3 regions of the Fulvivirga sedimenti genome follow, and region 3 is predicted to be linked to each of the others. Evidence: riboswitches for the same ligand, from Rfam matches in the RefSeq annotation. Region 3 holds a riboswitch; each other region holds the start of a gene.
What was found. A riboswitch is a leader RNA that binds a small molecule or an ion and turns the genes downstream of it on or off. The one in region 3 is predicted to bind S-adenosylmethionine.

Region 1 (10,012 bases), on a different contig from region 3:
CGGATTCCACCCTCGTCTGTATAGTACAGATATGCCATGTAGTCGAAAAAGCCGGTTTCAGTATTGAACCAGTAGATAAACACATCCTCAAAGTCATCTCCTCCGCCTTCCTGATCAAAGGTTACGCGGATCTTATGGTAGTTTTTTCCATTTATTTCCTTGGTTCCAAGATATTCCCGGTTCACGGCAGGGTCACTGAGCCCGTCCGGCAGCAGGGCGAAATAGATGACCGAGTTGACAGATCGCGCATATTTTCCGGCCATGGAGTCAATCACATCAACCCGTATGCCGTTGACCTCACGATAGTATTCATCGTTGTTCAATACATCCCGTATTACCCCGGTGCTATCGGTAGTGATTCGTACGTATTCAAAAAGTCCATCCTGCTGACGTGCGCCATAATCGCGGTCACGGAACCGGAACGAAAGATCCATATTATTATAGCGTTCCCCGCCACTCTTCTCAATGGATTCCATCACAATTCTATCGGCTTCGCTCAGTGTATCCTCCGAATTTTGCCTGCTGCAAGAAATCAATAACAGTCCGAGAAGTAGGGGAGTAATAAAGTATTTCATAATCCGATTAAACAAGTTTTGCCTGCGCCTGTACATAGCGGTCGGGTACCTCACCCGTCGTTGCCGTTGTGTAATCCGAATAGCTGCAAGGCACAATTATAGTACGGTCATATCGCAATGATGGATGCGAAACCGGGATTTCAAGCCACCATTTGTCGCTCAGCTTACTTTTATAGAAGGTAATGGTCGCCGGTGATGAAGGCATGGAAACAACGAACTTCAAATAGTCATTCTGCCGGAATACCAGTTCATTCTTTCGATGGTAAAACCCCTCAATGAAGTACCATACCATGGTTGCCACTACCGAGGCGGTTTTCATCATTTCATCGTCAAGGTCGGGGTTATATTCATAGAAGCCCGCGGAGCTCAGCTTTTCATTCATACCGGCGTACCAGCAGATCTGACAGGCTTCCTCGCCCGTTAGTCCGAATGGCTGTGCCAGTCCGCTTCCGGGTGCATCGGCCGACTTGATCGAACTGACATCAAATGTAAGCATGTCGGCATTTCTGATGATCGGCTCTATCTCAGTAAAGTTATGCCGCAGTTTTCCAAGCCGGTGGCATTCGAAATACAACATTTCAAGTACCTGAGGTGTATTCTGGTCAACCAGGTAGGTCTGATATGCCAGGTGGCTGTAATGAAACAGGAAATTGGGTTCATGCACCATCATTTTATGAATGTGCTTCCTGCTCATATCTGCAGCGGTTTCTTCCATATCCAGGAAAGCATCCACATTCAGTACGCTCACCAGTTTTTCCAGGTCTTCGTAGCCCCTGAACTGACCGTAGTCCAGGTCCTGGGATCCACCGATGATCACGGGTAGGATATTTTTTTCCAGCAAGAACTTACAAACTTCCTGAAGTCGCCCAAGTGTCTCATCAAGGTCATGGCCGGGCCTGAGATTTCCCAGGTCTACAATTTTGTAATACCCATAGCCTTTTTTAAGGGCATATAATTTTTTACGAACCTCATCCGGACCTTTGGCGGTTCCGATGTTTTCACTGGTACCGCGTTCCTCAGGAACTCCGATAATGGCAATATCCATTCCCCGGATCTCCGGCATCTGTTCAATGTTCGATCTGATATTCTTAAAAAAGCTGTTCGAGTGCCTGATATGTCTGAACAACGATTCCTCCAGCGGCGAAAAAAATAGTTTGAGGTTCATGCCACCAATTTAGGAAAAAACTGAAACTAGTGATATAGTGTCGTGTGAGAAGTTGACCTCACGCCAGTGGCCCCTCTCCACCCCGGCGTCAGCCAATTAAGAACTACTGACTACCTGCAAACCCACTTTAACACGTCATCCCTGCCTTCCGAAGGCTGGGATGACGGTGGTAGGTGGTTATGTCCCCGGTACCACCGTGTCCCTCATGGAGTACCGCAGGGATGACGATAAAAAGAAGCACCCCTGTCTATGCGAAAGCATGGAGATAAAAATATCAATTTAAAACAGGATACCGGTTACAGGTGAATCAAATTCCCTGTATCCGGTATACTCAAAATCAAACTGTTTTTACAGGGGTGAGGTCCAACTGACTACTGACTACCTGCCTGCCGGCAGGCAGGCTGACTACTGACTAAAAAAGGCTGCCCTCAGGCAGCCTTTTTTCTTATCCTCCGAAGTCATCGAAGCGGATGTTCTCGGGTGGTATTCCCATATCATCCAGCATTTTTAATACAGCGGCGTTCATCAATGGAGGTCCGCACAAATAATATTCAACTTCTTCCGGATCCGGATGGTCTTTCAGGTAGTTGTCGAACAGACACTGGTGGATGAATCCGATGTATCCGTCTCCTTCGCCATTGAGATCCTGCTTCACCTTCCATTTATCCTCTTCCAGCGGTTCTGAAAGTGCGATATAGAACTTGAAGTTCGGGAAGTCTTTTTCGATGTTGCGGAAATGATTCACATAGAACAATTCCTTTTTAGAACGTCCACCGTACCAGTAGGAAACCTTACGATCAGTCTTTTCTGTATGGAACAGGTGGAAAATCTGTGCACGAAGCGGGGCCATTCCGGCACCACCACCGATGTAGATCATCTCACGCTGCGTAGGGTTAATCGCAAATTCTCCGTAAGGTCCGGAAATAGTTACTTTATCACCCGGCTTTCTCGAGAATACATAGGAAGAACAAATACCAGGATTTACATCCATCCACTTGCCGGCATCGCGATCCCATGGTGGAGTAGCGATACGAATATTCAGCATTACGATGTTTCCTTCTGCAGGGTGGTTGGCCATGGAGTAGGCACGGAAGATCTGCTCGTCATTCTTCATAACAAGATCCCACAATCCGAATTTATCCCAGTCCGACTGAAATACATCATCCGGGTGACCGAGTTCCGGCTTTGGCATGATGTCCATTTCAGAGAACTTTACCTCAATCGGCGGTACGTCAATCTGGATATATCCACCAGCCTCAAACTCAAGGTGTTCACCTTCCGGGAGCTTCATAACGAATTCCTTGATAAAGGTGGAAACGTTGTAGTTGGAAACTACTTCACAATCCCATTTCTTAATTCCAAAGATTTCTTCCGGAATGCGGATATGCATATCCTGCTTTACTTTTACCTGGCATGAAAGCCTAACGTGCTCTTTTTGCTCAGATCGGCTCAGGTGACCCACTTCCGTAGGTAAGACCTCGCCACCGCCCTCTTCAACCACACATTTACACATCGCGCAGGTTCCCCCTCCACCACAGGCGGAAGGAAGAAATATTTTCTCTGATGAAAGCGTCGATAGCAGCGTGCTGCCAGCTGAAGTCACAATGGGGTTCGCCTCATCACCGTTGATATAAATCTTCACCGGACCTGACTGGACCAGTTTCGACTGAGCAAACAGCAATACGAACACCAGTAAAAGGATGATCAGCGTGAACGCTACGATCGAGGTTAATACAATGGTACTCATTGAAATATTTTTAGTCTTAAAAATCCCTCTTGTAAAAGGACTACAAATATATTTATCAATTGTTTAAAACTATAAAGAACACTATAAAATTTGGTGTATTCCGACAGTGTTCATCCATTTTATTCATTTAACAAACTTTGTCGCCAGCAGTTTCGCCGGGAATGATTATTTTCGACTTTTAAACGATCGTTGATGATAATCCAGGAAGCAACACGCATACAGAAGGTAAGTGAATATTATTTTTCAGGTAAACTGAAGGAGATCAGCGCATTGCGTCAGCAGGGGCGGGATATTATCAACCTTGGGATCGGAAGTCCCGACCTCAGTCCGGATCCCATTGCAATAGAAACACTTGCCGGGGCAGCTAAAATGCCATCATCTCACGGATACCAGAGTTACATCGGAGTTCCGGAATTACGGGATGCGATTGCCGGTTACATGAAGAAACATTACGGGCAACACTTTGATCCGAATACCGAAATTCTTCCACTAATCGGATCAAAGGAAGGGATCATGCACATTACAATGGCTTTCGTCAATCCCGGAGACAAGGTTCTTGTTCCGAATCCTGGATATCCTACTTATACCTCTGTAACCCGTCTGGCCGAGGCGGAGCCGGTACAATATCTGCTTGATGAAAGTAATGCATGGAACATCGACATTGCATACCTTGAAAAGCTACCGCTCGATGAGATCAAACTGATGTGGGTGAATTACCCCAACATGCCTACCGGTGCGAAGGGGTCGCGAAAGGATTTTGAAAAATTGATTGCATTAGCCCGCAAACATCATTTTCTCATTGTGAATGATAATCCCTATGGACAGCTTCATGAGGGAACCCAATTCAGTATTTTTCAGATTGAAGGTGCCCGTGAGGTTTGTCTCGAACTAAATTCATTGAGCAAGTCACACAACATGGCAGGATGGCGTATCGGGTGGCTTTCAGGTGAGTTTGATTACATACGAATGGTCCTTCGTGTGAAGAGCAATATGGATTCGGGGATGTTTCTCCCGGTACAGAAAGCCGCAGCCAAAATGTTGCAGATGAATGCCGACTGGTATGAAAAGTTGAGGGGTGTGTACGCCAGCCGCCGAAAGGTAGCGCAGTTAATCATGCAAACGCTGGGATGTTCGTTTCAGGCTGATCAGCAGGGGATGTTTGTATGGGGAAAAGTCCCCGACAGTGTGAAGGATGTAACGGTCTGGACTGATGAGATACTTGAAAAGGCGATGGTCTTTATTACCCCGGGATTTATTTTTGGCACCGCAGGAAATCGCTACATTCGTATTTCACTGTGTTCTTCCGAAGACATTCTGGAGGAGGCACTTCGGCGTATTCAAAATATGGAAACGAAATGAAAATTGGTGTTATTGGTTGCGGATTGATCGGCGGTTCGATGGTGATGGATCTCAAGGCAAAGGGCTGGACGGATAGGGTGTATGGTGTAGACGCGAATGAGCGTCATGCCGACAGCGCCCGGGCCTATGGCTTTATTGATGAAGTAACGGATCTGGATCATATCGCGGAACTTACCGATGTGATTCTCCTGGCGATTCCGGTTCAGGCTATACAAACTGTTTTGCCCGTGTTGCTGGACCAGCTGAATGATGAACAGGTGGTAATTGATATGGGTTCTACAAAAGCCGCGATCTGTGAGCATATAAAAACACACCCGAGGCGCAAACAATATGTAGCCGCACATCCCATCGCAGGAACTGAAAATACGGGTCCGTCAGCAGCCCATGAAGGTCTTTTCAAGGATAAAGTCAATATCATTTGCGACAGGGAACGAACCGGAGCTCATGCCATGGACGTCGCTGCCAGCATGTTCCGCGCACTTGGTATGAAAACGGTATTTATGGATGCAGCTGAACACGACCGCCACATTGCCTACGTTTCCCATCTCTCCCATATTTCCTCCTTCATGCTCGGGCATACTGTATTGGAAATTGAGAAGGATGAAAAGAGTATTTTCAATATGGCCGGCAGTGGCTTCCAGTCTACCGTTCGTCTTGCCATGAGTTCACCGGATATGTGGACACCCATCTTTATGCAGAATGCACAAAATGTGACGAACGCGCTCGACGAATATATTGATCACCTCGTACAGTTCAGAAAACTTCTGAATGAGGGTGATCGCGAAGGACTGCAGGAATTACTTCTCAGGGCAAATCAGATTCGCCGGATTCTTAAAAAATAGGATTCATACGGTGAGCTCCAGGAATGATTGGATTATACCGGTGAGCTTTTCGGTTTCAATGAGAAATCCGTCATGCCCGTAGAGTGAATCAATTGTTGCATATTTTCCATGACGACAACTCCTTGCAATCAATTCCTGCTCTTGCGGCGGGAACAGAAGGTCGGAGCTGATTGAAATAGCCAGCACATTCGATTCGATCTGTCGGAGCGCAAGTTCGACAGAGTTTCTATTTCTTCCCACGTTATGGGAATCCATGGTTTTACTAAGTGAATAATATGCGTGTGGATTGAACCGCCGTGAAAGTTTCACGCCTTGGTAGCGCTGATAGCTGTCCGCTGAAAATCCGCCAACCCGATCGTCCTGATCTGTTTGAGTTTTGTTATAGGTCTCCTGATTCCGGTAGGAAAGCATGCCTATGGCCCGTGCCGCCTCCAGGCCTTTATGACCTGCATCCGGATTTTTACTGTTCAATGTAGGATCTGCTTCGAGTGCCATCCGCTGTGCGGTGTTGAAGGCAATACCCCACGCCGAATGTTGTGCATTGGTTGCAATGGGGATGATCAGATCGAAGAGCTGAGGTTCTCGAATAGCCCATTCCAGCAGCTGCTGTCCGCCCATCGAACCGCCGATACCGCAGCGAATTTTTTCAATCCCAAGGTGGTGCTTTAATTCCTGGTGCAGCCCTACTATATCACCGATTGTTATTTCGGGAAAATCCATCCCGTACCTTTCGCCCGTTGCAGGGTTAACAGATGCGGGTCCGGTTGTGCCATAGCAGGATCCAAGAATATTCGCGCAGACGATGAAGTGAGTAGCCGGATCAAAGAGGAATCCCTCACCAACGAGTCCGGGCCACCATTCCACCGGGTTGCTGTTTGCAGTAAGTGCGTGAAAAACCCAGATCACATTGTCGCCGGATGGCGCTAGTGTTCCGAAGGTGTGATACGCAATGGTCACTTCGGGTAATAAATCACCTCCCTCCAGCCTGTACGGCCGGGGGAGATGAAGTTGCTTGGCTAAAGTATCAGACATTGACGCTCTTGCTGATTTTGCTGAATGCATGTTCGAGATCTGCTTTAATATCATCAATGTGTTCAATTCCAACCGAAATCCGCAGCAAGCTTGGCAATACCCCGGAAGCCAGTTGTTCTTCGTCATTCAGCTGCTGATGGGTGGTAGCGGATGGCTGAATAATGAGCGTCTTCGCATCACCTACATTGGCCAGGTGACTTACGAGTTTAAGGTTGTCGATGAACGTTTCCGCATCTTCTTTCTCACCTTTAAGAATGAATGAAAGGACACCCCCAAATCCGTTTCGAAGATATTTTTTGGCTAAATGATGATAGGAAGAACTTTCGAGCCCCGGATAGTTAACGGTCTCCACCTGCGGATGCTGTTCAAGCCATTTGGCCAGTTCCAGGGCATTGTCTACGGTTCGCTGCACTCGTAAAGATAACGTTTCGAGTCCCTGCAGGAGAAGGAAGGAGTTGAACGGACTGATAGCCGGTCCGAAATCGCGGAGTCCTTCAACGCGGGCACGAATTGCAAAGGCAATGTTGGGAAGTCCCAGTGGGTTGTTAAATCCAAATGTGTCCCAGAAATTCAGGCCATGATAACCTTCAGACGGCTCACTGAATTGAGGGAATTTTCCATTGCCCCAGTTATAATTTCCACTGTCGATGATCACACCCCCAATGGATGTCCCATGACCACCGATCCATTTGGTTGCGGAGGCAGTAACTACGGCTGCGCCATGCTCGATAGGGCGGAATAGGTAGCCGGCAGCACCAAAGGTATTGTCAACCACCAATGGAATATCATATTTTTTGGCTACGGCAGCAACGGCATCAAAATCCGGAATATTAAACCCGGGATTACCAATTGTTTCCAGGTAGAGGGCTTTGGTGTTTTCATCGATAAGTTTTTCGAAATCCTCTGCTTTGTCACTTTCGGCGAACCGTGCTTCGATTCCCAGGCGTTTGAACGCCACTTTGAACTGGTTGTAGGTACCCCCGTAAAGGAATGACGTGGAAACCAGGTTGTCTCCGACGGTCAGAAAATTATTCAGCGCGATAAATTGCGCTGCCTGTCCGGATCCTACTGCCAGTGCAGCCACCCCGCCTTCGAGTGCTGCGATGCGCTTTTCAAAGACATCGGTAGTGGGATTCATGATTCGTGTGTAAATGTTGCCGAACTCTTTTAACGCAAAAAGGTTGGCGCCGTGCTCGGCATTTTTGAAGGCATAGGAAGTGGTTTGATAGATCGGTACTGCCCGGGATCCGGTAGTTGCATCTATTTCCTGGCCCGCATGGAGCTGTAATGTTTCAAATTTTAATTCAGACATGACTTTTGTGTTTTTTGGTTATAAGAAATTTAATGGATCTGGAAGGGTCCATCGATCGTTTACCGCAATGGAAAAAATATTAGCGACAACAACAGCCAGCCAGGAATGGAATGGCATGCAATGGCATAACTATCCGTTTGCTGGATTGATTAGAGCGAAAATTGAAATGTGTAGAAATCATAGATACCAATTTATATTCTCCCGCTGATCACCTGAGCAGCAATTGGGATCAGGATTTAGCACCTTGACAAATTTCGTCCGGTTGCTAGCGCTTCACAGAGCCTGTCTCTCCACGCTTCTTTATAAATCGATCGTTCCTGACAATAGGAGGATTCGAATGAAGGGATAAACGTAAGAACGGATTTGAAGGTTTCCAAATTTTATACGCAGAAAAATTTTGTATCCCGGAGGGATCAAAAGGAACCCGTTACGGTAAATTACTCTCCATTACTTCCTTCATAGCCAGATAAAGCGACATATTTGAAATATAATATCGGAATTATAATCTTAAACGGTAATTATCAATAATGTACACTGTACAATTTCAAAATGCGTTATATTTGATACGTCAAAAGCGCAAGATTTATATTAAATAAATGGGAATAAAAATGAAAAAGCAATTCGGAATGGTGATGATGCTGGCAATGCTCATGTCATTTGCAGGGTGTTTTCCGGGAGGACCGGAATTCGTTGATCAGCTGGATGTGGTGTATACAGATTTCGACGAGGAGTTTGATTTTACCAATAGTCTTACTTATTCGCTACCGGATGGAGTGATTGAAATTACAGATAAGGACCCTGGAAACAATCCACCAGAATTCATTGATGAGGTTTTCAGTGATGCGATTCTTGATCGTATACGTCAAAACATGACCGCCTATGGATTTACAGAAGTGGATGAAGACAATGATCCGGATATTGTTTTCCTGGCATCGGCCATGTCAAACGACTTCTATTACTATTATAATCCATGCTACTGGTGCTGGTATTATCCGGGATGGGGACCGGGATATGGATGGGGCTATCCCTGGTATCCGGGTTATGTTTCCGGCTATTCAACAGGAACCATATTTTTGCAGATGGTAGATCCTGCCAATGTGGTAGGGGAAGAAATTCCGGTAGTTTGGACAGGCGTGATAAACGGACTTCTCCAGGGTAGTGACGCGAGCATTGTACAGCGTATCAATGTTACCGTCGATCAGGCATATTCTCAGTCAACCTATTTAGATAAGTAAGAGATGAAAAAGATTTTAATTATAGCTTTGCTGAGTTTCGTGGTTTCCTTTGGTGCAAGTGCGCAAAATATGTCCACGATAATGTACAATGTTGCCATTCCCATGGGTGATCTGAAAGATTACATCAGCCCGGTAAGCGCGAGGGGCGTGTCATATGATTATCAATTTTTCATGACAGACAACTTTGCTCTCGGTGGCGGAATCGGCTGGCAGGTATTCTACGAGGATATCGGATTTTTCGAATCAACGGATGGAACCGCAACGATTTCAGGATACCAGTACCGCTATCTCAACAGTTACCCTGCACACATTACCGGAACATATTTCCTGGATAACGGTGGCACCCTGATTCCATATGCCGGATTGGGAATTGGTGTCATTCATAACAGGAGGGAAACAGATTTCGGCATATTCGCAATACAGGATAATGCGTGGCACTTCAGTTTCAGACCTGAAGTCGGCCTTATGTTCGACGTGAATTACCGCTTCGCGATGAAGGTAAATACACGCTATGTACAGGGCTTCAATACCAAGGATCTGAATGGTCAAAATTACCTTGCACTCGGACTTGGGTTTGTATTTAGAAATTAAATAAGAATAATATACTCACTACTATGAAAACAGTTTCAAAATTACTTCTGGCATTAACCTTTATCGCAGCTGGGTTCTATCTGCAAAATTGCGGAACCACGACAAAGGTTATGGGTAGCTGGACTAATCCCGAAACATCGGGCAATTCCTACAG
Region 2 (10,012 bases), on a different contig from region 3:
GAGATGATCGGATATACGATCTTAAACTGGCCACCTATGATGTCGAGGGCTCGCGGGCACATGCGCGCATGCTCGCAAAACAAGGCCTTATTTCAAACGATGAGATAGCAGAAATTGAACAGGCACTGGACCAAATTCAGGGACTGATTCAGTCTGGTGACTTTCTGATCGAGGATGATTTTGAAGATGTTCATAGTAAAATTGAATACTTACTAACGGAATTACTGGGAGATGCAGGAAAACGGATCCATACGGCCAGGTCCAGGAATGACCAGGTTCTTGTAGATCTCCATCTGTTTTTTAAGGATGAACTCAGGGATATCACAGAGCTGGTGAAGAACCTCTTCGACCGGCTTATGTTGCTTGCCGATCAACATAAAGAAATTATTATACCCGGTTACACGCATATGCAGGTAGCTATGCCATCATCATTCGGATTATGGTTCAGTTCGTATGCAGAAACATTGATTGATGATATCTATTTCCTGCGAGCGGCTCAGCACATCGCAGATCAGAATCCATTAGGATCAGCGGCCGGATACGGGAGTTCATTTCCTATCGACCGTTCCATGACCACACGTGAATTGGGATTCTCCACAATGAAATATAACGTGGTCGCGGCACAAATGGGCCGCGGGAAACTCGAGCGAAGTGTAGCAATGGCAATGGCCTCTGTTGCATCCACAATAGCACGTATGGCCATGGATGTATGCCTGTATAACAGTCAGAATTTCGGCTTCCTCTCATTTCCCGACGAGCTTACAACCGGGTCGAGCATCATGCCTCATAAGAAGAACCCGGATGTTTGGGAACTTATACGGGGACGTTGTAACCGCATTCAGGCAGCTCCCACGGAAATAACCATGCTCACCAACAACCTGCCAAGCGGGTATCACCGGGAGTATCAGCTTTTGAAAGAGAGCATCTTCCCATCCATAGACTCGCTTAAAGCCTGTCTTGATATGGCCGAATATATGCTTCAGCATGTTATCATCAACAAAAATGCCGCGAATGATGAACGTTACCGCTACATGTATACGGTAGAAAATGTAAATGAAGAGGTTATGAAAGGGGCAACATTTCGTGATGCCTACAAAACTGTGGGCAAGCAGGTGGGCGACGGAACCTATAAGCCTATTTCAAATCTAAGCCATACCCATGAAGGCAGTATTGGAAATCTTTGCCTTAAGGAGATCCGGGAAAAGATGAACTCGGCCCTAAGCAGCTGAAGGAATAAGGCGGACAATAACAGATTTTGAAATCGGAGTTCTGCTCGTGTGGGCAAAATGATTGTAGGGAACCACCGAATTTGCTTCCGGAAAATAGGTAGCTATGCAGGTTGCCGGGATGTCATATGGAATGATGATAAACCCCTCTGCTTTTCTTTCAATGTGGTCATACTCACTAATAATATCCACTTTATCTCCGGAACGAAACCCCTGCTTGAGCATGTCCTGTTCGTTTATAAGTACGATACGTCGTTCATTGTGTATCCCGCGGTACCTGTCATTCAATCCGTAAATTGTGGTGTTAAACTGATCATGGCTCCGAATGGTCATCATGATAAATTCATTTTCAGACATTTGATGCGCCGGCAATTGATTGGCGGTAAAATGCGCCTTGCTGTCCCTGGTATGGAATTCACCTTCCCGGGCACCATTGGGCAGGTAAAACCCGCCCGGCTTTCGTACACGTTCATTATAGCTGGCAAACCCGGGTATGGTTTTTTCAATGGCATTCCTGATGAGGTCATAATCAGCAGACCAGGCTTGCCAGTCGACCTGTGAACGTTCGCCCAGCGCTGCCAGGGCCAGTCCGGCTACAATGGCCGGCTCACTCTTCAAATGATTCGAAACAGGCCGCTTATTTCCGCGGGATTGATGAACAACTCCGGTAGAGTTTTCCACCGACACGAATTGTTGCCTGCCATTCTGTATATCCGCTTCGGTTCTTCCCAGGCAGGGCAAGATATAGGAAGTTTGCCCATGGGACAGGTGACTCCGGTTTAGTTTGGTCGATACATGCACCGTAACATCACAATTCATCAGAGCCTTACCGGTGAGTTCAGTATCCGGTGATGCACTGAGGAAATTACCACCCATGGCCATGAAAAATTTCACTTTACCCTGATGCATTGCCTCAATGCTGCCAATAGTATCAAATCCTGTCTCTTCAGGTGGCTGGAAATTAAAATTCTCTTTCAATTTTTCGCGAAGTGATGGTTTCAGGTATTCCCAGATGCCAACGGTCCGGTCGCCCTGAACATTACTGTGGCCGCGAACAGGACAGGTTCCCGCACCCGGTTTTCCAATACTGCCTTTCATCAGCAGTAAATTGACCACTTCCCGGATATTATCTACCGCATTCTTATGCTGAGTAAGACCCATCGCCCAACAAGCAATAATTCTCTCACTGGAAGCAATCAAATCTGCAGCCTTCCTTACCAGGTCCTCACCGATACTTGTTTGCGCAATAAGCTCATGAAGTGAATATGATTCGAGGTCTGACAGGAAATCGGAATAGCCTGTAGTCTTTTGTTCAATAAAATCACGATCCAGAATCTGACCGGGCTGGTCGCGTTCTTTCTCCAGTAAGAGTTTCATGAGTGCCTTCAATAAGGCTACATCTGCATTTACACGTATCTGAAGATATAAATCTGTGATCTCTGTTCCGGACCCAAGCATATCACCAACATGCTGGGGATGCTTAAATTTTAATAAACCGGTCTCCCTTAACGGGTTTATCGCAATGATCTTTGCGCCATTAGCCTTTGCCTTTTCCAGGGCCGTAAGCATCCTGGGGTGATTCGTTCCGGGATTTTGCCCGATGATAATAATCAGGTCTGTACGATAAAAATCTTCGAGCGTAACAGAACCTTTACCGATCCCCACGGTTTCCGAAAGTGCGGCCCCACTGGACTCATGACACATATTTGAGCAATCCGGAAGATTATTTGTTCCAAACTGACGTACGAATAACTGATACATGAATGCCGCCTCATTGCTCGTTCGCCCTGAGGTATAGAAAATGGCCTGGTCAGGAGATGGAAGAGTTTTAAGATGTTCTCCAATTTCCGTGAAAGCTGTTTGCCAGGAAATCGGTTCATAGTGATCACTTCCAGGGGATAATTTCATCGGCTCAGTGATCCTTCCGCTTTTTCCGAGTTCATAATCCGACCATGCAGAAAGCGCACTCACTGAATATTTTTTAAAAAATTGTGGATCGGCTTTGGCAGTGGTAGCTTCCTCTGCCACTGCTTTTGCTCCATTCTCACAGAACTCTACAATGGCCCTGTCACCATCCGGATCAGGCCATGCACAGCCCGGACAATCAAATCCGTCGAACTGATTTAATTTAGCCATTGTACGAATTCCTTCCATAACACCCACCTGGCTAAATACATGGTGCATAGAAGACTTCACCGCCCTGATTCCCCCTGATACGGCTGCCGGATCTGAAACTCTCAACCCGGTGTAATTCACCGGCGGCTGAACAAAAACCTTCTTCGTCATATGGCTAAAAATACAGAGAATTTTACATTTCAACCACCCTGCACATTTAACCCTAAAATCAATGAAAGACGCCTTCAAACCGCCAATGCATTCATTTCTGCACGGTATATCTATTACGCGATCAGACCATGCTACTAACATTTTTTATTTGAATTCTTTGAATGTTAAAAAATTGAATTTATGATTGTAGCGTCAATTCCAAGAAATGGTGATTGATTTATAAAGAAGCGCGGAGAGATCAGGCTCAATGAAACGCTAGCAACCTCCCGGGTGTGGAACGGTGCTAAATCCTGGTTCGTAAGGTACGGACAGCTATAAATTTTAATTACCTTGAAACATTCAGTTAAATTTTTTCGCCATCCGCACTATCAGCCCACGGGTCTGTTCGGGAGGGATTGTACATTCAAACTTTTATTACTAAAAAAATGAAAGGGAAAGAGCCGTCCAGGTTCAGCTTCCGTTCACCTGCTTTATGAAATCACATTCAGAATCAGAACATTTCGAAACCAACGCGATCAGGACGCAGTCTGACAACGCTTCGCACAAGGAGCATTCCACTCCAATTTTCATGACTTCAAGTTTCGTCTTTGACGATGCTGAAAATGCACGGGCGATGTTTGCAGATGAAATTAGCGGTAACATATATTCACGCTTTTCCAATCCGAACAGCAATGAACTCGTTGAAAAATTATGTCTGCTTGAAGGCGGAGACGACGGAATAGCCACTGCCTCAGGTATGGCGGCCATGTACAGCAGTATGGCTGGCCTGCTACAGCAGGGCGATCATGTGCTTGCATCCCGATCCCTGTTTGGCAGTACCCATCAGGTTTTGACACAGATATTTCCAAAATGGGGTATTTCACACTCCTATGCCGATATCCATGATCCGGAATCGTGGGAATCACTGATCAATGAAAAAACGAAACTGATCTTTGTTGAAACACCATCCAATCCGGGTCTTGACCTTGTAGACCTGGAATGGCTGGGGAACCTGGCAAAAAAACATAACCTGATCCTGATTGTGGACAATTGCTTTGCAACGCCCTATCTGCAACAACCCCTGAAATATGGTGCACATCTCATTTGTCATTCAACCACAAAATTCATAGACGGGCAGGGTCGAACAGTTGGCGGCGCAATCATTGGCGACAAGGAACTGATTCAAAAGATCCGGTTTTTTTGTCGGCATACCGGCCCTGCCATGTCGCCGTTTAACGCGTGGGTTCTTTCAAAAAGCCTGGAAACCCTGGCTGTTCGAATGGACAGGCATTGCCAGAGTGCGCTTGCCATCGCAGGCCAGCTTGAAAAGCATCCTGAAATCAATTTTGTTAAATATCCTTTTCTCCCTTCCCACCCGCAATATGAACTGGCCAAAAAACAGATGCTTCATGGCGGAGGTCTGTTCACGTTTGAAGTGAAGGGTGGTGTTGAACGTGGGAGAAAGTTCCTGGATAACCTTCAAATGTTATCACTCACCGCGAATCTGGGTGATACCAGAACGATAGCCACGCATCCGGCCTCTACTACTCATTCTAAACTGAGTGATCAGGAACGTGCGAATGTAGGTATTACACCGGGGCTTGTTCGTATATCGGTGGGACTGGAACATCCGGAAGATATTATCAGGGATATCGAAAATGCCCTGAAGCTATCGGAATCTTAAGCCGATTATTCAGACAAAACTTCAATCACAGACTGATTGGCTTTTCGTACTCTTTCGACATTGAGCTTATTGACTTTTCTGTCATAGGTCATCAGGCCGTTCACTTCCATCTCCACATCGGTTGTCTGGGTGTAGATTGCTGCAGAAAATCCCATTTCAATCATTTTGGCAAGCATATCGGCATATTCCACATATTTATCGGTGGCTTCCTTAGAGGTTTTATATTGTATGTAACCCCAATTGCGGTCGGCATTCCATAAATGCCCGTCGATAACAAGCCCTATTCCCCCATATTCGCCAAGGACGGTCGCGCGTTCGGCATCGTACATATACATTTCGGGTTGCGGATAGTTATGAAGATCAAGCATGTCACCGACCCTGAAGTGGTTCCCTCCCGAGGCTGCATTCACCAATCTGTCCGGGTCATATTCCTTCGTAAAAGCGGCAATGTATTCGGTCTTAAACTGGCCCCATCCCTCATTAAATGGCACCCAGGTCACAATACTGGGATACGGCTGCAGATAATCCATGATTGCGCGCCACTCATTCCGGAAAATCCTTTCCGATTCCGGTGTCCGGAAAAGCTCTGTACCCTCATAATAATTTCGGTTCTGCCAGCTGTGTGTTCTGTCGCCGCTGGGCATGTCCTGCCAAACCAGCATACCCACTTGATCGCAATGCATATACCAGCGTGCCGGCTCAACCTTTACATGCTTTCGTATCATATTAAAGCCGTACTTCTTCGTTTGCTCAATATCATACTTAAGCGCCTCATCGGAAGGAGCAGTATATAATCCGTCTGGCCACCACCCCTGATCAAGTGTTCCGAACTGGAAGATATCCTTGTTATTCAACTGAATTCGCCAAATACCCCGTTCATCCTTCTTCCTGCTGATCTTCCGCATAGCCACATAGCTGTCGATTCGGTCGATGACCTTACTATTAGAGATCACTGAAATACGCATGTCGTAGAGATAAGGATCTTCCGGTGTCCATAAATGTGCATTCGGCAAAGAAACAGTAGCGTCCTGCCCTGTTGCCGCCATGGCTTCACCAACTACCTTTCCATCTTCGATTATTTCCACCTTGAATACATCACCATAGCGAACATGTTTAATGAAGGGTTGTACCTTTATCACCTCATGATCAATATCCGGGTAAATCTTTAAATTATCGACATAAGCAGCGGGAACCGGTTCAATCCAGACAGTCTGCCAGATACCCGTGACGGGGGTATACCAGATACCTCTGGGATTGCGCACCTGCTTGCCGCGTGGTTGCGGGCCTTCATCGGTAGGATCCCAAACCTTTACCACAACCTCCTGCTCCCCTTCTTTCAGGAAAGGCGTTATCTCGAACGAGAATGGATCATAACCGCCTTCGTGCGAACCAATCTTGATCCCATTTATCCACACCTCTGTCCGCCAGTCAACTGCACCAAAATTCAGCAGGATTCTTTCACCTTCCCAGTAGGGCTGTATGTTGAAATTGCGTCTGTACCAGACCTCCCGGCCTGATCCCACTTGTTCCATGATACCTGAGAGACTTGATTCTACAGGGAAAGGAACCAGGATTTTGCGATCATACTCCATCGGCCTCGCGGCGCCCTGTTCGGTCATCTGAAAATCCCACAGACCATTCAGATTTAACCAGTTATCCCTTTTAATAATCGGTCGGGGATACTCAGACCATACATTTTCCGGATCAAGTTTCTCTCCCCATTCGGTCTTAATTTTATCACCGGCAGGTTTCCATTGGGACATGGATGGTAAATAAATCAAGCTAAGAACAGACACAATCAAAAATCCACAGAGTGTAGATTGTGCAGGTAGGTTTAACAGCAGGTTTTCAAAACGTTTCATAGTATTATTTGTGCTTCCCTTCCTGAGGATTTGGAAACAGGTCCTCCTCCCCTTTTCGGGGCACCAGGCAGGCAAAGTCTTTTTCAACCAATATGTTCAGGTAGCTATTATCCGTCAATTTCTGGCGATGGTCAAATCCCACCTGTTCGGAGGCAGTCCATTCTCTGATCTGGCTTTCCGGAACGTTAACCGTAATAATATCACCGTTATACTCTGCACTAATCGATTCCACATCTGCTCCCTGCAACGCATAAATAAGCTTTCTTCCGCCAAAGTTAATGCTGTCTGAGACGTGCATATCTTCGGCCAGGTTAGCAACTTCCGACTGGCTCAGTCGAAGTCTCAGGCTGTTTCCAAGTATTCTGATCTTCATATTTTCAGATGTTCCCTCCCACAATATATATTAAAATTTCCCCTTTTCACGAATCCGAGAAGGGTCATATTACCTTGCTTTGCCAGTTCCACGGCCAAACTACTGGGCGCACCCACCGCTGCAACCAGCGGTATGCCAGCCATCAGGGCCTTCTGAATGAGCTCAAAACTGGCACGGCCACTGACCACCAAAAAATGGTCTCGCAATGGAACTTTATTCATCTCCAGCGCCGCACCGATCACTTTATCCAGTGCGTTGTGCCGACCGATGTCTTCCCTGAGCAGGATCAGGTCGCCGGATTTGTCAAACAACCCGCTTGCATGTAACCCGCCGGTATATTCAAAGACTTTTTGCCCCTTTCTTAAAAGGTCAGGAGCTGAGATCACCCGCTCTGCGACAAAAGTATAATCATTCTGAACAGAAGCACAGAGCTGCTTTACCTGATCTATGGACGTTTTTCCACAAACACCACAGCTACTGGAGGTAAAGAAATTACGCTTCAGTCTTTCAAGGCCGGGATCCACACCCGGCTTCAGGGAGATTCTTACAACATTGTCCCTTTCCCGCACATCCTTTACCTGAAGACAATACCGGATCGTCTGAATGTCATTTCGGTCTGTAACAATTCCCTCGGTGAATAAAAATCCCAGCGCCAATTCAAAATCATTCCCGGGGGTACGCATAGTTACGGCGATATCAGCTGTGGAACGATCCGACGGGTCACCATATTCAAGGCGAAGCTGCAACGGTTCTTCTACGGCCAGCAGATCTTTATCATGATTTAGCTGTCGCGTTCTCCAAACATCTACAGATGTTACCGCCGCCTTCATCAGGAAAGTCCGGTTATCCGGCCGTCGTTATCGATATCCATACCTGTGGCTGCAGGCAAAGGAGGCAGACCCGGCATACGCAGCATATTACCCATGATGGGAATGGAAAATCCGGCACCTGCTGCAATCTCTATCTCGCGCACAGTTACCGTAAAATTCTGTGGACGCCCAAGAGCACGTGGATCATCACTGAAGGAATTTTGAGTTTTTGCGATACAAACGGGTTTGTCATTCAGACCGATCCGCTCGATCTTGGCAAGGTTTTGTTTTGCCTTTGGAAGATATTCAATATCCTTTGCACCATAGATCTTACGGGCTATCGCCTCAATTTTTTCCTTGACCGACCAGTCCCAGTCATACGTACTTTTGAATTTTCTCGTCGTACGTTCTGCGGCTTCGGAGACCTTTTCCGCCAAATCAATGGCTCCTTTTCCTCCTTTCTCCCAGCCCTCACACAATGCCATAGGCACTTGTTGCTTTGCACACCAGTCTGTGAGAATTTTAACCTCTTCCGGCGAATCACCAGAAAACTTATTAAGAGAAACGATCACTGGCAAACCAAAGACCTTCATGTTTTCTATATGTCTTTCAATATTTACAAGGCCTTTAACCAGTGCTACTGTGTTGGGCTCTTTCAAGTCCGCCAGTGGCTGTCCGCCATGATATTTCAACGCGCGGATGGTTGCAACAAGCACGACAGCCCTGGGAGAAATATCCCCATAACGGCATTTAATATTAAGAAATTTCTCAGCCCCGAGGTCGGCACCAAATCCTGCTTCAGTAACGACATAATCGGTGAGTGACATACCCATTTTGGTGGCGATCAATGAATTGGTGCCTTGCGCAATATTAGCAAACGGACCGCCATGTATAATGGCGGGATTTCCCTCCAGGGTCTGCACCAGGTTAGGTTTGATTGCATCCTTGAGGAGGACAGCCATTGCACCTTCTGCTTTCAGGTCACGTGCAAATACAGCCTTCCCGTCATAGGTATCGCCGATATAAATGTTGCCCATTTTCTCCTTCAGGTCATCGATGTTCCTGGCCAGACATAGAATGGCCATTATTTCAGAAGCCGCTGTGATATTAAAGCCGGTTTCACGCATTACTCCACCTGGCTTACCCCCCATACCGGAAACTATATTTCTTAATGACCGGTCATTCATATCCATCACACGCTTCCATTCCACCGTTCGGGGATCAATTCCAAGATTGTCTTTTTTCGACTGAATGTTATTATCAACCAGCGCAGCAAGTAAGTTATTTGCCTTTTCTATGGCAGCGAAGTCGCCGGTAAAATGCAGATTGATATCTTCCATGGGTACAACCTGGGCATATCCGCCACCGGCGGCACCCCCTTTCATTCCAAAGACAGGTCCAAGCGACGGTTCCCTGAGAACGACTGTAGTCCGCTTACCAATCTGGTTCAAGCCCTCTGTAAGTGCGATCGACGTGGTTGTTTTGCCTTCGCCAGCAGGTGTTGGTGTCATGGCTGTAACAAGAATCAGCTTTGCCGATTTTACACGTTCTTCATCGATCAGCTGAATGGGCAATTTTGCCTTATATTTACCAAAAAGCTCCAGGCTTGATTCTGGTATATTTACTGATTTAGCTATTTCAATAATTGGCTTAAGCTCCTTTGATTGCGCTATGATCAGGTCTGATTTCATTATTTATTATTTTCAGGTTTAAGTGGCTACTAAAATTAGCAGTTATGACTGAATTTGCAGCATGAATGATCGCAAATCAAATTTCCGCTTCAAGGAATTCAC
Region 3 (10,012 bases):
GCGAAAATGCCATATACCATGCCATTCCGGATATCGAATGGTTTAAAGGTTTCACGTTTGACAAAGTATCGGATATGCTTGGTCCACTGCATATGAACGTTACCATGATCCAGGCAGGCAGCCAGCACAATGTTGTGCCCGACAGCTGCCGGTTTACCGTGGATGTACGTACCACCGACGCTTACACGCTGGAGGAAACACTTGATATCATTCAGGCAAACGTGAAGGCGGAAGTCACGCCCAGGTCGGTGCGATTGCGCCCTTCATCTATTCCCCTGGATCACCCGCTTGTGAACGCCGCACGGAAGTGTAATTTCAAACTGTTTGGCTCCCCTACTCTCTCGGATCAGGCATTAATGAGCTTTCCTACCATCAAGATGGGCCCGGGTGATTCTTCCCGATCACATTCCGCTGATGAATTCATTTTTACAGAACAGCTGAAGCAGGGATTGAACGATTACCGCAGATTATTAGATATGTTGACAGACACTTTAAAATAACAGTATGAAGCTTTGGGATAAAGGTTACAGCATTGAAAAAAAGATAGAGCAGTTTACCGTTGGAGATGATCGGATATACGATCTTAAACTGGCCACCTATGATGTCGAGGGCTCGCGGGCACATGCGCGCATGCTCGCAAAACAAGGCCTTATTTCAAACGATGAGATAGCAGAAATTGAACAGGCACTGGACCAAATTCAGGGACTGATTCAGTCTGGTGACTTTCTGATCGAGGATGATTTTGAAGATGTTCATAGTAAAATTGAATACTTACTAACGGAATTACTGGGAGATGCAGGAAAACGGATCCATACGGCCAGGTCCAGGAATGACCAGGTTCTTGTAGATCTCCATCTGTTTTTTAAGGATGAACTCAGGGATATCACAGAGCTGGTGAAGAACCTCTTCGACCGGCTTATGTTGCTTGCCGATCAACATAAAGAAATTATTATACCCGGTTACACGCATATGCAGGTAGCTATGCCATCATCATTCGGATTATGGTTCAGTTCGTATGCAGAAACATTGATTGATGATATCTATTTCCTGCGAGCGGCTCAGCACATCGCAGATCAGAATCCATTAGGATCAGCGGCCGGATACGGGAGTTCATTTCCTATCGACCGTTCCATGACCACACGTGAATTGGGATTCTCCACAATGAAATATAACGTGGTCGCGGCACAAATGGGCCGCGGGAAACTCGAGCGAAGTGTAGCAATGGCAATGGCCTCTGTTGCATCCACAATAGCACGTATGGCCATGGATGTATGCCTGTATAACAGTCAGAATTTCGGCTTCCTCTCATTTCCCGACGAGCTTACAACCGGGTCGAGCATCATGCCTCATAAGAAGAACCCGGATGTTTGGGAACTTATACGGGGACGTTGTAACCGCATTCAGGCAGCTCCCACGGAAATAACCATGCTCACCAACAACCTGCCAAGCGGGTATCACCGGGAGTATCAGCTTTTGAAAGAGAGCATCTTCCCATCCATAGACTCGCTTAAAGCCTGTCTTGATATGGCCGAATATATGCTTCAGCATGTTATCATCAACAAAAATGCCGCGAATGATGAACGTTACCGCTACATGTATACGGTAGAAAATGTAAATGAAGAGGTTATGAAAGGGGCAACATTTCGTGATGCCTACAAAACTGTGGGCAAGCAGGTGGGCGACGGAACCTATAAGCCTATTTCAAATCTAAGCCATACCCATGAAGGCAGTATTGGAAATCTTTGCCTTAAGGAGATCCGGGAAAAGATGAACTCGGCCCTAAGCAGCTGAAGGAATAAGGCGGACAATAACAGATTTTGAAATCGGAGTTCTGCTCGTGTGGGCAAAATGATTGTAGGGAACCACCGAATTTGCTTCCGGAAAATAGGTAGCTATGCAGGTTGCCGGGATGTCATATGGAATGATGATAAACCCCTCTGCTTTTCTTTCAATGTGGTCATACTCACTAATAATATCCACTTTATCTCCGGAACGAAACCCCTGCTTGAGCATGTCCTGTTCGTTTATAAGTACGATACGTCGTTCATTGTGTATCCCGCGGTACCTGTCATTCAATCCGTAAATTGTGGTGTTAAACTGATCATGGCTCCGAATGGTCATCATGATAAATTCATTTTCAGACATTTGATGCGCCGGCAATTGATTGGCGGTAAAATGCGCCTTGCTGTCCCTGGTATGGAATTCACCTTCCCGGGCACCATTGGGCAGGTAAAACCCGCCCGGCTTTCGTACACGTTCATTATAGCTGGCAAACCCGGGTATGGTTTTTTCAATGGCATTCCTGATGAGGTCATAATCAGCAGACCAGGCTTGCCAGTCGACCTGTGAACGTTCGCCCAGCGCTGCCAGGGCCAGTCCGGCTACAATGGCCGGCTCACTCTTCAAATGATTCGAAACAGGCCGCTTATTTCCGCGGGATTGATGAACAACTCCGGTAGAGTTTTCCACCGACACGAATTGTTGCCTGCCATTCTGTATATCCGCTTCGGTTCTTCCCAGGCAGGGCAAGATATAGGAAGTTTGCCCATGGGACAGGTGACTCCGGTTTAGTTTGGTCGATACATGCACCGTAACATCACAATTCATCAGAGCCTTACCGGTGAGTTCAGTATCCGGTGATGCACTGAGGAAATTACCACCCATGGCCATGAAAAATTTCACTTTACCCTGATGCATTGCCTCAATGCTGCCAATAGTATCAAATCCTGTCTCTTCAGGTGGCTGGAAATTAAAATTCTCTTTCAATTTTTCGCGAAGTGATGGTTTCAGGTATTCCCAGATGCCAACGGTCCGGTCGCCCTGAACATTACTGTGGCCGCGAACAGGACAGGTTCCCGCACCCGGTTTTCCAATACTGCCTTTCATCAGCAGTAAATTGACCACTTCCCGGATATTATCTACCGCATTCTTATGCTGAGTAAGACCCATCGCCCAACAAGCAATAATTCTCTCACTGGAAGCAATCAAATCTGCAGCCTTCCTTACCAGGTCCTCACCGATACTTGTTTGCGCAATAAGCTCATGAAGTGAATATGATTCGAGGTCTGACAGGAAATCGGAATAGCCTGTAGTCTTTTGTTCAATAAAATCACGATCCAGAATCTGACCGGGCTGGTCGCGTTCTTTCTCCAGTAAGAGTTTCATGAGTGCCTTCAATAAGGCTACATCTGCATTTACACGTATCTGAAGATATAAATCTGTGATCTCTGTTCCGGACCCAAGCATATCACCAACATGCTGGGGATGCTTAAATTTTAATAAACCGGTCTCCCTTAACGGGTTTATCGCAATGATCTTTGCGCCATTAGCCTTTGCCTTTTCCAGGGCCGTAAGCATCCTGGGGTGATTCGTTCCGGGATTTTGCCCGATGATAATAATCAGGTCTGTACGATAAAAATCTTCGAGCGTAACAGAACCTTTACCGATCCCCACGGTTTCCGAAAGTGCGGCCCCACTGGACTCATGACACATATTTGAGCAATCCGGAAGATTATTTGTTCCAAACTGACGTACGAATAACTGATACATGAATGCCGCCTCATTGCTCGTTCGCCCTGAGGTATAGAAAATGGCCTGGTCAGGAGATGGAAGAGTTTTAAGATGTTCTCCAATTTCCGTGAAAGCTGTTTGCCAGGAAATCGGTTCATAGTGATCACTTCCAGGGGATAATTTCATCGGCTCAGTGATCCTTCCGCTTTTTCCGAGTTCATAATCCGACCATGCAGAAAGCGCACTCACTGAATATTTTTTAAAAAATTGTGGATCGGCTTTGGCAGTGGTAGCTTCCTCTGCCACTGCTTTTGCTCCATTCTCACAGAACTCTACAATGGCCCTGTCACCATCCGGATCAGGCCATGCACAGCCCGGACAATCAAATCCGTCGAACTGATTTAATTTAGCCATTGTACGAATTCCTTCCATAACACCCACCTGGCTAAATACATGGTGCATAGAAGACTTCACCGCCCTGATTCCCCCTGATACGGCTGCCGGATCTGAAACTCTCAACCCGGTGTAATTCACCGGCGGCTGAACAAAAACCTTCTTCGTCATATGGCTAAAAATACAGAGAATTTTACATTTCAACCACCCTGCACATTTAACCCTAAAATCAATGAAAGACGCCTTCAAACCGCCAATGCATTCATTTCTGCACGGTATATCTATTACGCGATCAGACCATGCTACTAACATTTTTTATTTGAATTCTTTGAATGTTAAAAAATTGAATTTATGATTGTAGCGTCAATTCCAAGAAATGGTGATTGATTTATAAAGAAGCGCGGAGAGATCAGGCTCAATGAAACGCTAGCAACCTCCCGGGTGTGGAACGGTGCTAAATCCTGGTTCGTAAGGTACGGACAGCTATAAATTTTAATTACCTTGAAACATTCAGTTAAATTTTTTCGCCATCCGCACTATCAGCCCACGGGTCTGTTCGGGAGGGATTGTACATTCAAACTTTTATTACTAAAAAAATGAAAGGGAAAGAGCCGTCCAGGTTCAGCTTCCGTTCACCTGCTTTATGAAATCACATTCAGAATCAGAACATTTCGAAACCAACGCGATCAGGACGCAGTCTGACAACGCTTCGCACAAGGAGCATTCCACTCCAATTTTCATGACTTCAAGTTTCGTCTTTGACGATGCTGAAAATGCACGGGCGATGTTTGCAGATGAAATTAGCGGTAACATATATTCACGCTTTTCCAATCCGAACAGCAATGAACTCGTTGAAAAATTATGTCTGCTTGAAGGCGGAGACGACGGAATAGCCACTGCCTCAGGTATGGCGGCCATGTACAGCAGTATGGCTGGCCTGCTACAGCAGGGCGATCATGTGCTTGCATCCCGATCCCTGTTTGGCAGTACCCATCAGGTTTTGACACAGATATTTCCAAAATGGGGTATTTCACACTCCTATGCCGATATCCATGATCCGGAATCGTGGGAATCACTGATCAATGAAAAAACGAAACTGATCTTTGTTGAAACACCATCCAATCCGGGTCTTGACCTTGTAGACCTGGAATGGCTGGGGAACCTGGCAAAAAAACATAACCTGATCCTGATTGTGGACAATTGCTTTGCAACGCCCTATCTGCAACAACCCCTGAAATATGGTGCACATCTCATTTGTCATTCAACCACAAAATTCATAGACGGGCAGGGTCGAACAGTTGGCGGCGCAATCATTGGCGACAAGGAACTGATTCAAAAGATCCGGTTTTTTTGTCGGCATACCGGCCCTGCCATGTCGCCGTTTAACGCGTGGGTTCTTTCAAAAAGCCTGGAAACCCTGGCTGTTCGAATGGACAGGCATTGCCAGAGTGCGCTTGCCATCGCAGGCCAGCTTGAAAAGCATCCTGAAATCAATTTTGTTAAATATCCTTTTCTCCCTTCCCACCCGCAATATGAACTGGCCAAAAAACAGATGCTTCATGGCGGAGGTCTGTTCACGTTTGAAGTGAAGGGTGGTGTTGAACGTGGGAGAAAGTTCCTGGATAACCTTCAAATGTTATCACTCACCGCGAATCTGGGTGATACCAGAACGATAGCCACGCATCCGGCCTCTACTACTCATTCTAAACTGAGTGATCAGGAACGTGCGAATGTAGGTATTACACCGGGGCTTGTTCGTATATCGGTGGGACTGGAACATCCGGAAGATATTATCAGGGATATCGAAAATGCCCTGAAGCTATCGGAATCTTAAGCCGATTATTCAGACAAAACTTCAATCACAGACTGATTGGCTTTTCGTACTCTTTCGACATTGAGCTTATTGACTTTTCTGTCATAGGTCATCAGGCCGTTCACTTCCATCTCCACATCGGTTGTCTGGGTGTAGATTGCTGCAGAAAATCCCATTTCAATCATTTTGGCAAGCATATCGGCATATTCCACATATTTATCGGTGGCTTCCTTAGAGGTTTTATATTGTATGTAACCCCAATTGCGGTCGGCATTCCATAAATGCCCGTCGATAACAAGCCCTATTCCCCCATATTCGCCAAGGACGGTCGCGCGTTCGGCATCGTACATATACATTTCGGGTTGCGGATAGTTATGAAGATCAAGCATGTCACCGACCCTGAAGTGGTTCCCTCCCGAGGCTGCATTCACCAATCTGTCCGGGTCATATTCCTTCGTAAAAGCGGCAATGTATTCGGTCTTAAACTGGCCCCATCCCTCATTAAATGGCACCCAGGTCACAATACTGGGATACGGCTGCAGATAATCCATGATTGCGCGCCACTCATTCCGGAAAATCCTTTCCGATTCCGGTGTCCGGAAAAGCTCTGTACCCTCATAATAATTTCGGTTCTGCCAGCTGTGTGTTCTGTCGCCGCTGGGCATGTCCTGCCAAACCAGCATACCCACTTGATCGCAATGCATATACCAGCGTGCCGGCTCAACCTTTACATGCTTTCGTATCATATTAAAGCCGTACTTCTTCGTTTGCTCAATATCATACTTAAGCGCCTCATCGGAAGGAGCAGTATATAATCCGTCTGGCCACCACCCCTGATCAAGTGTTCCGAACTGGAAGATATCCTTGTTATTCAACTGAATTCGCCAAATACCCCGTTCATCCTTCTTCCTGCTGATCTTCCGCATAGCCACATAGCTGTCGATTCGGTCGATGACCTTACTATTAGAGATCACTGAAATACGCATGTCGTAGAGATAAGGATCTTCCGGTGTCCATAAATGTGCATTCGGCAAAGAAACAGTAGCGTCCTGCCCTGTTGCCGCCATGGCTTCACCAACTACCTTTCCATCTTCGATTATTTCCACCTTGAATACATCACCATAGCGAACATGTTTAATGAAGGGTTGTACCTTTATCACCTCATGATCAATATCCGGGTAAATCTTTAAATTATCGACATAAGCAGCGGGAACCGGTTCAATCCAGACAGTCTGCCAGATACCCGTGACGGGGGTATACCAGATACCTCTGGGATTGCGCACCTGCTTGCCGCGTGGTTGCGGGCCTTCATCGGTAGGATCCCAAACCTTTACCACAACCTCCTGCTCCCCTTCTTTCAGGAAAGGCGTTATCTCGAACGAGAATGGATCATAACCGCCTTCGTGCGAACCAATCTTGATCCCATTTATCCACACCTCTGTCCGCCAGTCAACTGCACCAAAATTCAGCAGGATTCTTTCACCTTCCCAGTAGGGCTGTATGTTGAAATTGCGTCTGTACCAGACCTCCCGGCCTGATCCCACTTGTTCCATGATACCTGAGAGACTTGATTCTACAGGGAAAGGAACCAGGATTTTGCGATCATACTCCATCGGCCTCGCGGCGCCCTGTTCGGTCATCTGAAAATCCCACAGACCATTCAGATTTAACCAGTTATCCCTTTTAATAATCGGTCGGGGATACTCAGACCATACATTTTCCGGATCAAGTTTCTCTCCCCATTCGGTCTTAATTTTATCACCGGCAGGTTTCCATTGGGACATGGATGGTAAATAAATCAAGCTAAGAACAGACACAATCAAAAATCCACAGAGTGTAGATTGTGCAGGTAGGTTTAACAGCAGGTTTTCAAAACGTTTCATAGTATTATTTGTGCTTCCCTTCCTGAGGATTTGGAAACAGGTCCTCCTCCCCTTTTCGGGGCACCAGGCAGGCAAAGTCTTTTTCAACCAATATGTTCAGGTAGCTATTATCCGTCAATTTCTGGCGATGGTCAAATCCCACCTGTTCGGAGGCAGTCCATTCTCTGATCTGGCTTTCCGGAACGTTAACCGTAATAATATCACCGTTATACTCTGCACTAATCGATTCCACATCTGCTCCCTGCAACGCATAAATAAGCTTTCTTCCGCCAAAGTTAATGCTGTCTGAGACGTGCATATCTTCGGCCAGGTTAGCAACTTCCGACTGGCTCAGTCGAAGTCTCAGGCTGTTTCCAAGTATTCTGATCTTCATATTTTCAGATGTTCCCTCCCACAATATATATTAAAATTTCCCCTTTTCACGAATCCGAGAAGGGTCATATTACCTTGCTTTGCCAGTTCCACGGCCAAACTACTGGGCGCACCCACCGCTGCAACCAGCGGTATGCCAGCCATCAGGGCCTTCTGAATGAGCTCAAAACTGGCACGGCCACTGACCACCAAAAAATGGTCTCGCAATGGAACTTTATTCATCTCCAGCGCCGCACCGATCACTTTATCCAGTGCGTTGTGCCGACCGATGTCTTCCCTGAGCAGGATCAGGTCGCCGGATTTGTCAAACAACCCGCTTGCATGTAACCCGCCGGTATATTCAAAGACTTTTTGCCCCTTTCTTAAAAGGTCAGGAGCTGAGATCACCCGCTCTGCGACAAAAGTATAATCATTCTGAACAGAAGCACAGAGCTGCTTTACCTGATCTATGGACGTTTTTCCACAAACACCACAGCTACTGGAGGTAAAGAAATTACGCTTCAGTCTTTCAAGGCCGGGATCCACACCCGGCTTCAGGGAGATTCTTACAACATTGTCCCTTTCCCGCACATCCTTTACCTGAAGACAATACCGGATCGTCTGAATGTCATTTCGGTCTGTAACAATTCCCTCGGTGAATAAAAATCCCAGCGCCAATTCAAAATCATTCCCGGGGGTACGCATAGTTACGGCGATATCAGCTGTGGAACGATCCGACGGGTCACCATATTCAAGGCGAAGCTGCAACGGTTCTTCTACGGCCAGCAGATCTTTATCATGATTTAGCTGTCGCGTTCTCCAAACATCTACAGATGTTACCGCCGCCTTCATCAGGAAAGTCCGGTTATCCGGCCGTCGTTATCGATATCCATACCTGTGGCTGCAGGCAAAGGAGGCAGACCCGGCATACGCAGCATATTACCCATGATGGGAATGGAAAATCCGGCACCTGCTGCAATCTCTATCTCGCGCACAGTTACCGTAAAATTCTGTGGACGCCCAAGAGCACGTGGATCATCACTGAAGGAATTTTGAGTTTTTGCGATACAAACGGGTTTGTCATTCAGACCGATCCGCTCGATCTTGGCAAGGTTTTGTTTTGCCTTTGGAAGATATTCAATATCCTTTGCACCATAGATCTTACGGGCTATCGCCTCAATTTTTTCCTTGACCGACCAGTCCCAGTCATACGTACTTTTGAATTTTCTCGTCGTACGTTCTGCGGCTTCGGAGACCTTTTCCGCCAAATCAATGGCTCCTTTTCCTCCTTTCTCCCAGCCCTCACACAATGCCATAGGCACTTGTTGCTTTGCACACCAGTCTGTGAGAATTTTAACCTCTTCCGGCGAATCACCAGAAAACTTATTAAGAGAAACGATCACTGGCAAACCAAAGACCTTCATGTTTTCTATATGTCTTTCAATATTTACAAGGCCTTTAACCAGTGCTACTGTGTTGGGCTCTTTCAAGTCCGCCAGTGGCTGTCCGCCATGATATTTCAACGCGCGGATGGTTGCAACAAGCACGACAGCCCTGGGAGAAATATCCCCATAACGGCATTTAATATTAAGAAATTTCTCAGCCCCGAGGTCGGCACCAAATCCTGCTTCAGTAACGACATAATCGGTGAGTGACATACCCATTTTGGTGGCGATCAATGAATTGGTGCCTTGCGCAATATTAGCAAACGGACCGCCATGTATAATGGCGGGATTTCCCTCCAGGGTCTGCACCAGGTTAGGTTTGATTGCATCCTTGAGGAGGACAGCCATTGCACCTTCTGCTTTCAGGTCACGTGCAAATACAGCCTTCCCGTCATAGGTATCGCCGATATAAATGTTGCCCATTTTCTCCTTCAGGTCATCGATGTTCCTGGCCAGACATAGAATGGCCATTATTTCAGAAGCCGCTGTGATATTAAAGCCGGTTTCACGCATTACTCCACCTGGCTTACCCCCCATACCGGAAACTATATTTCTTAATGACCGGTCATTCATATCCATCACACGCTTCCATTCCACCGTTCGGGGATCAATTCCAA

Region 1: another riboswitch for S-adenosylmethionine. It lies ahead of LDX50_RS29520 (O-acetylhomoserine aminocarboxypropyltransferase/cysteine synthase family protein); the one in region 3 lies ahead of LDX50_RS16220 (trans-sulfuration enzyme family protein).
Region 2: another riboswitch for S-adenosylmethionine. It lies ahead of LDX50_RS10250 (trans-sulfuration enzyme family protein); the one in region 3 lies ahead of LDX50_RS16220 (trans-sulfuration enzyme family protein).

Annotation. Positions count from the first base shown of each region.
Region 1 is NZ_JAIXNE010000008.1:97,155-107,166, forward strand. It holds gene LDX50_RS29490 (DUF6503 family protein) at 1-575, opposite strand, end outside; gene LDX50_RS29495 (formimidoylglutamase) at 583-1,740, opposite strand; gene nqrF (NADH:ubiquinone reductase (Na(+)-transporting) subunit F) at 2,186-3,487, opposite strand; gene LDX50_RS29505 (pyridoxal phosphate-dependent aminotransferase) at 3,680-4,846, shown strand; gene LDX50_RS29510 (prephenate dehydrogenase) at 4,843-5,688, shown strand; gene LDX50_RS29515 (homoserine O-acetyltransferase family protein) at 5,692-6,720, opposite strand; gene LDX50_RS29520 (O-acetylhomoserine aminocarboxypropyltransferase/cysteine synthase family protein) at 6,713-8,032, opposite strand; SAM riboswitch class I at 8,223-8,339, opposite strand; gene LDX50_RS29525 (DUF4136 domain-containing protein) at 8,641-9,267, shown strand; gene LDX50_RS29530 (OmpW family protein) at 9,271-9,858, shown strand; gene LDX50_RS29535 (hypothetical protein) at 9,882-10,012, shown strand, end outside.
Region 2 is NZ_JAIXNE010000002.1:873,182-883,193, forward strand. It holds gene argH (argininosuccinate lyase) at 1-1,229, shown strand, start outside; gene LDX50_RS10245 (FdhF/YdeP family oxidoreductase) at 1,218-3,512, opposite strand; SAM riboswitch class I at 3,727-3,833, shown strand; gene LDX50_RS10250 (trans-sulfuration enzyme family protein) at 3,985-5,175, shown strand; gene LDX50_RS10255 (glycoside hydrolase family 2 protein) at 5,181-6,938, opposite strand; gene LDX50_RS10260 (DUF7009 family protein) at 7,042-7,410, opposite strand; gene fdhD (formate dehydrogenase accessory sulfurtransferase FdhD) at 7,407-8,240, opposite strand; gene LDX50_RS10270 (formate--tetrahydrofolate ligase) at 8,240-9,910, opposite strand; gene LDX50_RS10275 (tRNA1(Val) (adenine(37)-N6)-methyltransferase) at 9,972-10,012, shown strand, end outside.
Region 3 is NZ_JAIXNE010000003.1:872,620-882,631, forward strand. It holds gene LDX50_RS16205 (M20 family metallo-hydrolase) at 1-500, shown strand, start outside; gene argH (argininosuccinate lyase) at 505-1,791, shown strand; gene LDX50_RS16215 (FdhF/YdeP family oxidoreductase) at 1,780-4,074, opposite strand; SAM riboswitch class I at 4,289-4,395, shown strand; gene LDX50_RS16220 (trans-sulfuration enzyme family protein) at 4,547-5,737, shown strand; gene LDX50_RS16225 (glycoside hydrolase family 2 protein) at 5,743-7,500, opposite strand; gene LDX50_RS16230 (DUF7009 family protein) at 7,604-7,972, opposite strand; gene fdhD (formate dehydrogenase accessory sulfurtransferase FdhD) at 7,969-8,802, opposite strand; gene LDX50_RS16240 (formate--tetrahydrofolate ligase) at 8,802-10,012, opposite strand, start outside.